DNA from 3 places in the Shewanella sp. ISS20 genome. Region 3 is predicted to be linked to each of the others. Evidence: predicted binding sites of a transcription regulator. Region 3 holds the regulator's gene; each other region holds the start of a gene.

Region 1 (3,286 bases), 2.2 Mb from region 3:
CAAAAGGAGAGTTCGCCGCAAAAATAGTCATGACCTTACATAGCGAACCTTGACGCCTAGCTTTGGCAGCCGCTATGGCTGTGTGTTTACATAAGGCTTGCCTTAATGGCTCAAGTGCTGTGATGCGCTTACCCATACTACGCGTTGAAAAAATTTGCTGCTTATCGGCTCTGGCAGTCGCAAATTGTTTGCACTCCTCGCCGTTGAGCTCACGCACAGTGCGTTCGATTTCAACGCTGAATTGCTTTTTGGCGAGACCTGCGGGCATATTGGCCAGTTGATAGGCTGTGTGGATATTCATTAATGCCAAGCGTTTGCTGATACGACGACCAATGCCCCAAACATCGGCTGCCGCCATTTGTGTTAATATCTGCCGTCGTTGGTGGTCATTATCAAGCACGCATACCCCGTGATAGCCTTCAAGTTTTTTCGCGGCATGATTGGCAACTTTAGCTAAGGTCAGCGTTGGGGCTATACCCACGCACACGGGCAGGCGGCATTCCTTCCAGACAGTGCGTCTAATTTGCTGGGCGTGAGTCGTTAAGCAAGGAATGGCGGGGTAACTGCGCTTAAAAGATACAAAGGATTCATCAATAGAGTATACGAATTGCTCAGGGGCGAAACGGCCTATGACTTGCATCATTTTGCTCGATAAATCGCTATAGAGTTCGTAGTTGGACGATAGGGCAATCACACCTTGTTTTTGGCACAATTCCCGCACTTCAAAGTAGGGCACAAATTTTTTAATGCCCACATTCAGCGCCGCGCGATTGGCCGCGACCACACAACCATCATTATTTGATAGCACTATGATGGGCTTATTGCGCCATGCGGGATTAAAAACTTGCTCAGCGCTGCAATAAAACGCATTGGCATCAATTAGTCCGTACATAGCTTGCAGGGCCGATGGCAACGAATAGAACGGGTGACCACGCCTTCAATGGAAAACTGATCGTGCTGATGAATTTCCATGGGCTGACATTCGAGATTCGCTGATAACAACATGCGCCGCTGTTTATCTAGCTGTTTACACACAAATTCACCGTTAAAATTGGCAACAATGATGTCGCCGTGTTGGGCATTAACGTGGCGATCGACAATTAAAATATCCCGGTCGAAAATGCCAAAACCTTCCATCGAGTGACCTGCGGCTACGCCTAAAAAGGTGGCACTTGGATGTTGAATGAGTAACTCATCGAGCTTAAGCCCTAGTTGGCGGTATTCTTCGGCTGGGCTTTCAAAGCCAGTAATGCCAGCGCGAGCAAAGATAGGAATGATTTTCATAATAGAGAAACTGTTTTTATATACAGTATTATGCTAGCAGTTTACAGAGAGATAGCAAGCGATAATCCCGAGGCTTAAGGATGAAGGTCAAGGTTATTGTCATCATAAATATAAGCACGATTAATTGAATTTATTGCTGATTTTAAAAATGAACTGCGCGGATAATGCGGTTTTGTGCTATTCACCACAAAGTAACTAAAAGCACCAAGTAGTGAATATCTAAAGGCTGGCAATTGGGGGCTTACTTAACAATTCCATATAAAATCAGTAATTTAAGTTTTGGCATTAGATTTGCTATTTGATGTTCTCTTTATTGCGATTAACCATTTATTCAAGGATATCAATAATGAATCATCAAAAATCACCACTAGTCTTAGTTGCTCTCTTGAGTGTGAGTTTAAGTGCTTGTGTCATCAACGTCGGTAGTGATGAAGACACAGGTTGGCAAAAACAAGAAAAGTTGAATCGGCAGCATGTGGCTAATTTAGGCGTGGGAATGAAACTTGATGTGGTGAAACAAATGTTAGGCTCACCTGATTTTAGTGAAGCCTATCCTGACGGTGCGGCGCAAGTGGAAGTGTTATTTTATCGAACCCAAAGGCGCCATGATGATGGTAAAACTACCTTAGATGAATGCACGCCGTTAGTGTTTAATAATGGCAGCCTTATTGGTTGGGGTAATACGGCCTATAGCCAGGTGACAACCGCTAAGCTTTAATATCTGTGGTCACTCAGCAAATGGTAAGTCACTTCACTCATTCCATTATGCTGACGCGTAAGGCTTGCCTAGCGAGTAGTGATAGTCATAGCAGGCAGGGCGGGACACCAAGGTTAACCAATAAGTGAGGCAATATGTATCAAGGTCGGTGTTTATGTGGACAAGTGCATTTTAGTATTGAGGGCGAATTAGGGGCTGCCGATATTTGCCATTGTCGTCAATGTCGGCAATGGACGGGTCATGTATTGGCGAGCACTGAAGTGGCGCGCAGTGCCTTGACTATTACCGGCCTTGAGCATCTGCAATGGTTTCAATCGTCAGTTAAGGTGCGGCGCGGCTTTTGCCGCCATTGTGGCTCAAGTTTGTTTTTTGACCCACTAGACACTCAAAAACATCAGTGGATAGGCGTGGCTTTGGGGGCTATCGAAGATAAAACCCATATCACTATCGGTAAGCATATTTTTGTGGCCGAGAAGGGCGATTATTATCAAATCTGTGACGGCGCGCCGCAGCACGATCATTAGTGTTCTGGCAAAAAGCGTTAGTCAGCGGATCAACACCATGGTGAGAAAAGGCCGTTAGAGGGCGATAACCCGTATTAGCCATATCCGCCGGCCTTAATGCGGCGAGGCCCTTAGGCTTTATTCTTGGTCTTGCGAATCTATTTTTAGTTCTAGGTAAACTGATATATGATGCGCGCCCCTAGTGAGGCTTGAGCACTCTATTTCGTCATGATGTCCACCAATGCGCTTTATACAGATTTATCCGGTTATTACGATTTAATGTGTTGTGATATCAATTATCACGCGCAAAGTAATAGCATTGTCCGCTTGCATCAATTATTTGGTAATCAAGGTAAACAGCACTTAGATTTGGCGTGTGGCACCGGGCCGCATATCCGTCATTTTATTGATTTTGGATATCAATCCAGTGGCTTAGACATTAATCAGCCTATGATTGACTTGGCCATGGCGCGTTGCCCCGAAGCGCAGTTCAGTGTGCAAGACATGACAAACTTTACCGTTGAGCACTCACAAGATTTGATCACCTGTTTTCTATATTCCATTCATTACAGCGGCAATACCGAGCGACTATTAGCCTGTATTCAAAAAGTGCATGCATCGCTCAATGATGGTGGGGTATTTTGTTTTAACTCCGTTGATAAAGATAAAATAAACAATAACTTATTTATTCGTCATCACACAGATTTTGAGCAGCATCAGTTTGAATTTGAGTCTAGCTGGCAATACAGTGGCATGGGTGATGCTCAAGCGTTGCACCTTA
Region 2 (3,286 bases), 250 kb from region 3:
CGCTAAACCTAAACCTAGCGACAATCTTGCGCCGCAACCGAATGCCACAGCAATTGCCCCCATTGAGGATGCCAAGGCCAAGGCGTTACGCCTACAAAATGCTCAAGCGTATGTTTCCCGCGTGCAACTGGCTGATGTGGCATTACAAAAGCAAGCGTTAGCCGAGGGCTGGGCCAATGAAGGTCAGCTAGCTGATGCAAGGCGCGCTTTATGGCAGCAAGCCCGAGATGAATTAACAGAGGCTGAATACATCCATGGGCTTCACGGCGCGCAGTTACCTAATGTAATGCTTGTTAGTCATGCCAGCCCTGAATTGGTGTCTACTGACGGGGTTGCTCGCGGTGATGTGTTATTAACGATAAACGGTGTGCGGGTGTTTAGTCGTGATGATATGCAGCGGCAATTGCTAAATATTGATAGTAGCGCGAGTGTTGAAGTGACGCTTAATCAGCAAGGTAAGACTATCAGCTTAGTGGTAACTGATTTCAATAAGAATATTGAGTTTTATGGCGACTCAATCGCTTTAGATAAAATGCCAATATTGAGTAATTAAGATTTTTTAAGTGTTACCTCTGTGAGATAAAAAAAGCCCTGCACCGCAGGGCTTTTTTGTCTTAATTCAACTAATTACAAGCTGTAATACATTTCGAACTCAAGTGGGTGCGTGGTGCGAGCAACGCGCTCAGCTTCAGCAGTTTTCAGGGTAATGTACGAATCAATGAAGTCATTGCTAAATACGCCGCCACGAGTTAAGAACTCACGGTCTGCATCTAAGTGCGCTAATGCATCTTCCAGTGAACGTGCCACCTGCGGGATTTCTGCTGCTTCTTCTGGTGGTAAGTCATACAAGTCTTTATCCATAGCTTCGCCTGGATGGATCTTGTTTTGAATACCATCAAGTCCTGCCATCAACAGGGCCGCAAAGCCTAAGTATGGGTTGGCATGTGGATCTGGGAAGCGCGCTTCAATGCGACGACCCTTAGGGCTTGGTACTACTGGAATACGGATTGAGGCGCTGCGGTTACGGGCAGAGTATGCCAACATCACAGGCGCTTCAAAATGCGGTACTAAGCGCTTATAAGAGTTAGTGCTTGGGTTAGTGAAAGCATTGATGGCGCGAGCATGCTTAATAATACCGCCAATGTAGAACAGAGCTAATTCACTTAACCCTGCGTACTTGTCGCCAGCAAATAAGTTAACGCCATCTTTAGACAGTGACTGGTGCACGTGCATGCCGCTACCGTTATCGCCTACGATTGGCTTAGGCATGAAAGTTGCGGTCTTACCATAGGCGTGAGCCATGTTATGAACCACATACTTAAGAATTTGAATTTCGTCGGCTTTTTTAGTTAGGGTATTAAAGCGAGTCGCAATTTCGTTTTGACCTGCAGTCGCCACTTCATGGTGATGCGCTTCAACCACTTGACCCATTTCTTCCAGCACTAAACACATAGCGCTACGTAAGTCTTGTGATGAGTCCACAGGTGCTACTGGGAAGTAACCGCCTTTGACCATAGGGCGATGGCCAGTGTTGCCGCCTTCATAGCTAGTGCCTGAGTTCCATGCCGCTTCTTTGGCATCAATTTTTACGAAACAGCCTGACATGTCAGTACCAAAACGGACATCGTCAAACAGGAAAAATTCTGGCTCTGGACCGACTAATACGGTATCAGCAATGCCGGTAGCGCGCAGATACTCTTCCGCTTTCTTAGCGATAGAGCGTGGGTCACGGTTGTAACCTTGCATTGTGCCTGGCTCTAAAATGTCACAGCGGATCAGTGCAGTAGTTTCTTCGGTGAACGGATCTAACAAGAAAGTGTCTGGATCTGGCATTAACACCATGTCAGATTCATTGATGCCTTTCCAACCTGCAATCGATGAACCATCAAACATTTTTCCGTCTTCAAAAAAGTCGGCATCTACTTGATGGGTAGGAATAGTCACGTGCTGTTCTTTACCTTTGGTATCGGTAAAACGTAAATCAACAAATTTTACTTCGTGTTCTGCTAATTGTTGTAAAACTGCTTCATACGACATTGTTTAAGCCTCCGGTAGGGTAAAGCACTCACTAATCAATTTATTATTGTCTGCCTAAATGGCTTTCGACAGGGTTAGCCAATATAAAGCGAAAGTCGTGCCAATTATCTAAGTTATTGTTTATATTGTGTTTGGCGGTTATTGTTGAGCAAGGTTGACTCGGTTTGCACCAATATGGTGCGCACGATGATATATTTTGGGGCAGGAGCAGATAACTTCACCATTAGGGTGCATTTGGGAGCAGATGAGCGAGCTGGCGAAGGTTTCCATGAGTGGCCAAAAAATAATCCTGTGCGGCAAGGCTCCCGTAGAGTAGAATGTACCACTTTTTATTGCAACCACTATACTGTTTAGCGGTGGCAAATGCCCTTAATGTTTTTGATGGTAAGAGGTTTTATCTGTGCTAGAAAAATTACGTAACATCGCAATCATTGCGCACGTTGACCATGGTAAAACGACCTTGGTTGATAAGCTGCTGGGTCAGTCAGGTACTCTGGCGACTCGTGGCGAAGCAACAGAGCGAGTAATGGACTCCAACGATCTGGAAAAGGAACGTGGGATCACGATTCTGGCAAAGAACACTGCCATCAAATGGAATGATTACCGTATTAACATCGTTGACACTCCTGGTCACGCCGATTTCGGTGGTGAAGTAGAGCGTGTTATGTCGATGGTTGATTCAGTATTATTGCTGGTTGATGCGGTTGATGGTCCTATGCCACAAACTCGCTTCGTGACTCAGAAAGCTTTTGCTCAAGGTCTGAAGCCAATCGTTGTTATCAACAAGATTGACCGTCCAGGCGCTCGTCCTGATTGGGTTATCGATCAAGTATTCGACCTGTTCGATAACTTAGGCGCTACCGATGAGCAGTTGGACTTCCCAATTGTTTATGCTTCTGCATTAAACGGTTTCGCGACTTTGGATCCGGATGTTGCTAGCGATGACATGACTCCACTGTTCCAAACTATCATTGATCGTGTATCTCCTCCAGATGCAGACAGTGACGGTGCCTTCCAGATGCAGATTTCTCAGCTGGATTACAACTCATACGTGGGTGTTATCGGTATCGGCCGTATTAACCGTGGTAGCATCAAAACTAACCAACAGGTAAGTATTGTTGGTGCTGATGGTAAAGTTCGTAACGGTAAAATGGGCCAAGTATTAGGTTACATGGGTCTGGATCGTCACGAAGTTGAAGTTGCTAACGCTGGAGACATCGTAGCTATCACCGGTTTAGGCGAACTGAAG
Region 3 (3,286 bases):
ATGCCTGTGCTACCTTTCTTCTCGCGAGCTAATAGGCTCTCAAAAATTTCTTGGGAAGATAGGTTGGGGTATTGAGCTGCCACTAGATCACTGACAAGCTCAAGCCCCTTTTTCTTACTGCCCGGAGTGGCACAGGTAGTGCACTCTGGTCGCAGGATGGTACTGAGTTCCATCGTTAATGTTTTATTAATTTCTCTTTGTGTTTAATGACTTGACGGTCCAACTTATCTATCAGGGCGTCAATCGCGGCGTACATATCTTGATGTTCGGAGGTAGCGAATATTTCACCACCACTCACTAGTAGCTTGGCTTCAGCAATCTGCTGATTTTTTTCAACATTTAAAACAACATGCACATTATTGATCTGTTCAAAATGACGTTCAAGCTTTGTGAACTTGTTTTCAACATACTCGCGTAACGAATCGGTTACTTCTACGTGGTGCCCTGTCAGATTAATTTGCATAGATGCCTGCCTCCAGTGAGATGGTGGGTTATAAACTTTTACGCTGATTGGACGGTGGGATCAACATAGCTTCTCGATATTTGGCTATGGTGCGCCGTGCAACGTTAATTCCCTGTTCTGCCAAAAGCTGAGCCATTTTACTGTCACTCAGTGGTTTCTTTTGGTTTTCTGCAGCGACTAGCTTCTTGATAAAGGCTCTAATTGCTGTAGAGGAGCATTCTCCGCCGTCATCCGTGCCTACATGGCTAGAGAAAAAGTACTTTAATTCAAAAATTCCCTTAGGGGTATGCATATATTTTTGAGTCGTTACCCGTGAAATCGTCGATTCATGCATTTCAACGGCTTCAGCTATATCATTAAGAACCATAGGTTTCATCGCTTCTTCACCAAACTCAAAGAAACCTTGCTGGAACTCAACTATGCAAGTCGCCACCTTTAGAAGCGTATCATTGCGACTCTCTAAACTTTTAATAAACCATTTGGCTTCTTGCAAGTGGCCGCGAATAAACTGACTATCGGCTTGATTGCGACTGCTGCGAGCCATGGCGGCATAATGCTGGTTCACATTCAGTTTAGGCATATTATCGGGATTGAGCTCTACAACCCAACGACCATTTTTTTTGCTGACCGATACATCAGGGATCACGTACTCATCGCTATTTGGCGTAATTAACGAGCCGGGGCGCGGATTTAAGGTCTGGATCAGTTGCAGCGCATATTTGACATCATCTTCTTTGAGCCGAGTTTTTCGCATTAATAAACGAAAATCTTTGGCGGCTAAGACATCCAAATGTTCATCAATCAGCAGTCTAGCTTCCGCTAAATATGGTGTGTTTTCATTAAAATGCGACAGCTGAATAAGTAAACATTCGCGCAAATCTCGGGCGCCGACACCTATGGGATCAAAATGCTGAATCCGTTTAAGAACCGCTTCCACTTCATCAAGCTCTATATCGTCATCATCACTAATGGCATCCAGAATTTCAGCAGTCGATAAGGTGAGATAACCGCGTTCATCAATCGCTTCAATAATAGTGGTTGCAATGGCGCGATCGGTATCGCTAAACGGAGTCAGATTCTTTTGCCATTCTAAATGCTCATACAAGCCTTCGCAGGTTTCACCTTGAAACGGCATGTCATCATCGCGCAGATTACCAGAGCCTGTGTTACTAGTTGCGGTAAACACTTCATCCCAACTGCTATCAAAAGGCAGCTCTTCTGGCATAGTTTCTTGGGTGAGGGCATCACTAGTATCGACACTTGAGCTATCGCGCTCCATATCGACTTCATAGGAGTCAGCTTCAACGGCATCAGCTTCATAACTCATGTCGCTGCTGTCTGCTGTATTGTTGTCATTGGTTTCTAGTTCTTTGTCCTGACTCTTAACGTGAGTGACATCAAACTCGTTGCCTTCCGTCGCGGCTTGGATGGGATCATATTGCTCTTCATCCAATTCTAATAGCGGATTAGACTCCAGCGCTTGCTGAATTTCCTGCTGGAGTTCCATGGATGATAATTGCAGCAGACGAATGGCCTGCTGCAATTGCGGAGTCATGGTAAGTTGCTGACCCAGTCTAAGCTGGAGTGACGCTTTCATAATTACCGCTATCCCTACTTATGAGAGTTGTGATGGAAAACACTGAATAATAAGCGTATATCACAAAGTAAAAGACGACCTTACTGATCGCCTTGTTAAAGTTAACTATAGCCTGAATTGTTCACCTAAGTACACTGCGCGCACTTGCTGGTTATCTAATATTTCAGCGGGGGTACCTTCTGCAATCAATTCACCATGACTAACAATATAGGCATGCTCACAGACGTCTAAGGTTTCACGGACGTTATGGTCAGTGATTAACACCCCAAGCCCGCGGCTTTTGAGTTGTTCAATGATCTTTTTAATGTCGATCACTGAAATGGGATCAACCCCTGCAAATGGCTCATCGAGCAGAATAAACTTAGGATTGGCGGCTAATGCTCTAGCAATTTCAACCCGACGCCGTTCACCACCCGATAACGACATACCTTGCGAATCGCGAATATGGGTAATATGAAACTCTTCCAGTAAATGCTCTAGCTGCGCTTCACGCTCATCGCTATTGAGCTCTTTACGGGTTTGCAGCACCGCCATAATATTTTGATAGACGGTTAGTTTTCTAAAAATGCTGGCTTCTTGCGGCAAGTAACCTATGCCTTTACGTGCTCGTAAATGCATAGGGTCTTGCGTCAAATCTTCATCATTAATGAAAATATGGCCTTTATCACTTTTTACCAGCCCGACCACCATATAAAAGGTGGTGGTTTTGCCAGCACCGTTAGGGCCTAATAAGCCGACAATTTGGCCGGTTTTGACGGTTAAGCTCACATCTTTAACTACCTGTCGGCTTTTATAACTTTTGGCGAGATGCTCAGCCCTAAGAGTCAAGCTTGTCATTATTGAGATTGCCCCTCGTTATTCTTTGAGTCGACCGACTGGCTAGTTTTTAGTAGTTTAAACTTGCCATCGTCTTTGCTTGGCAAGTCATCTCTAAAGCTTTCTGGTTTGATGATAGTAATGACTCGCTCGTCTTTTTGCTTATCACCTTCAGCCATTAATTGTTGTTTTTCAATGTTATAAACGATTTTTTCGGCACTAACCTTACTGCCTGCTTGCTCAATGGTAGCATTGCCAATTAAGGTCATAATGCGCTTACTCATGTTGTATTGAATTTCATTGGCGCTAGCGGTCGCGCGCAGGTTATTTTCAAGAATTTGCGAGTAAGTGGCTGGCGTGCCGTGCGCCACTAATACTGTCATGCCATCTGGATTACTGCTGGCGTTTAA

What was found. Region 3 encodes sigma-54, which starts transcription at its own class of promoters, with help from an activator protein. Its sites were predicted from a motif close to GTTGGCACGNNNNTNGNNT; they were not measured.
Region 1: a site for sigma-54 is predicted at 1,563-1,581, ahead of AC1HDP_RS05845 (DUF3192 domain-containing protein). Genes of this name have one in related genera too.
Region 2: a site for sigma-54 is predicted at 2,124-2,142, ahead of glnA (glutamate--ammonia ligase). Genes of this name have one in related genera too.

What each region holds. Positions count from the first base shown of each region.
Region 1 is NZ_JAWRZK010000001.1:1,277,530-1,280,815, reverse strand. It holds gene AC1HDP_RS05855 (Y-family DNA polymerase) at 1-892, opposite strand, end outside; gene AC1HDP_RS05850 (LexA family protein) at 880-1,284, opposite strand; gene AC1HDP_RS05845 (DUF3192 domain-containing protein) at 1,631-2,002, shown strand; gene AC1HDP_RS05840 (GFA family protein) at 2,137-2,526, shown strand; gene AC1HDP_RS05835 (class I SAM-dependent DNA methyltransferase) at 2,737-3,286, shown strand, end outside.
Region 2 is NZ_JAWRZK010000001.1:3,188,640-3,191,925, forward strand. It holds gene AC1HDP_RS14495 (hypothetical protein) at 1-553, shown strand, start outside; gene glnA (glutamate--ammonia ligase) at 628-2,037, opposite strand; gene typA (translational GTPase TypA) at 2,438-3,286, shown strand, end outside.
Region 3 is NZ_JAWRZK010000001.1:3,441,036-3,444,321, forward strand. It holds gene ptsN (PTS IIA-like nitrogen regulatory protein PtsN) at 1-173, opposite strand, end outside; gene hpf (ribosome hibernation promoting factor) at 176-463, opposite strand; gene AC1HDP_RS15615 (RNA polymerase factor sigma-54) at 492-2,060, opposite strand; gene lptB (LPS export ABC transporter ATP-binding protein) at 2,166-2,897, opposite strand; gene lptA (lipopolysaccharide transport periplasmic protein LptA) at 2,897-3,286, opposite strand, start outside.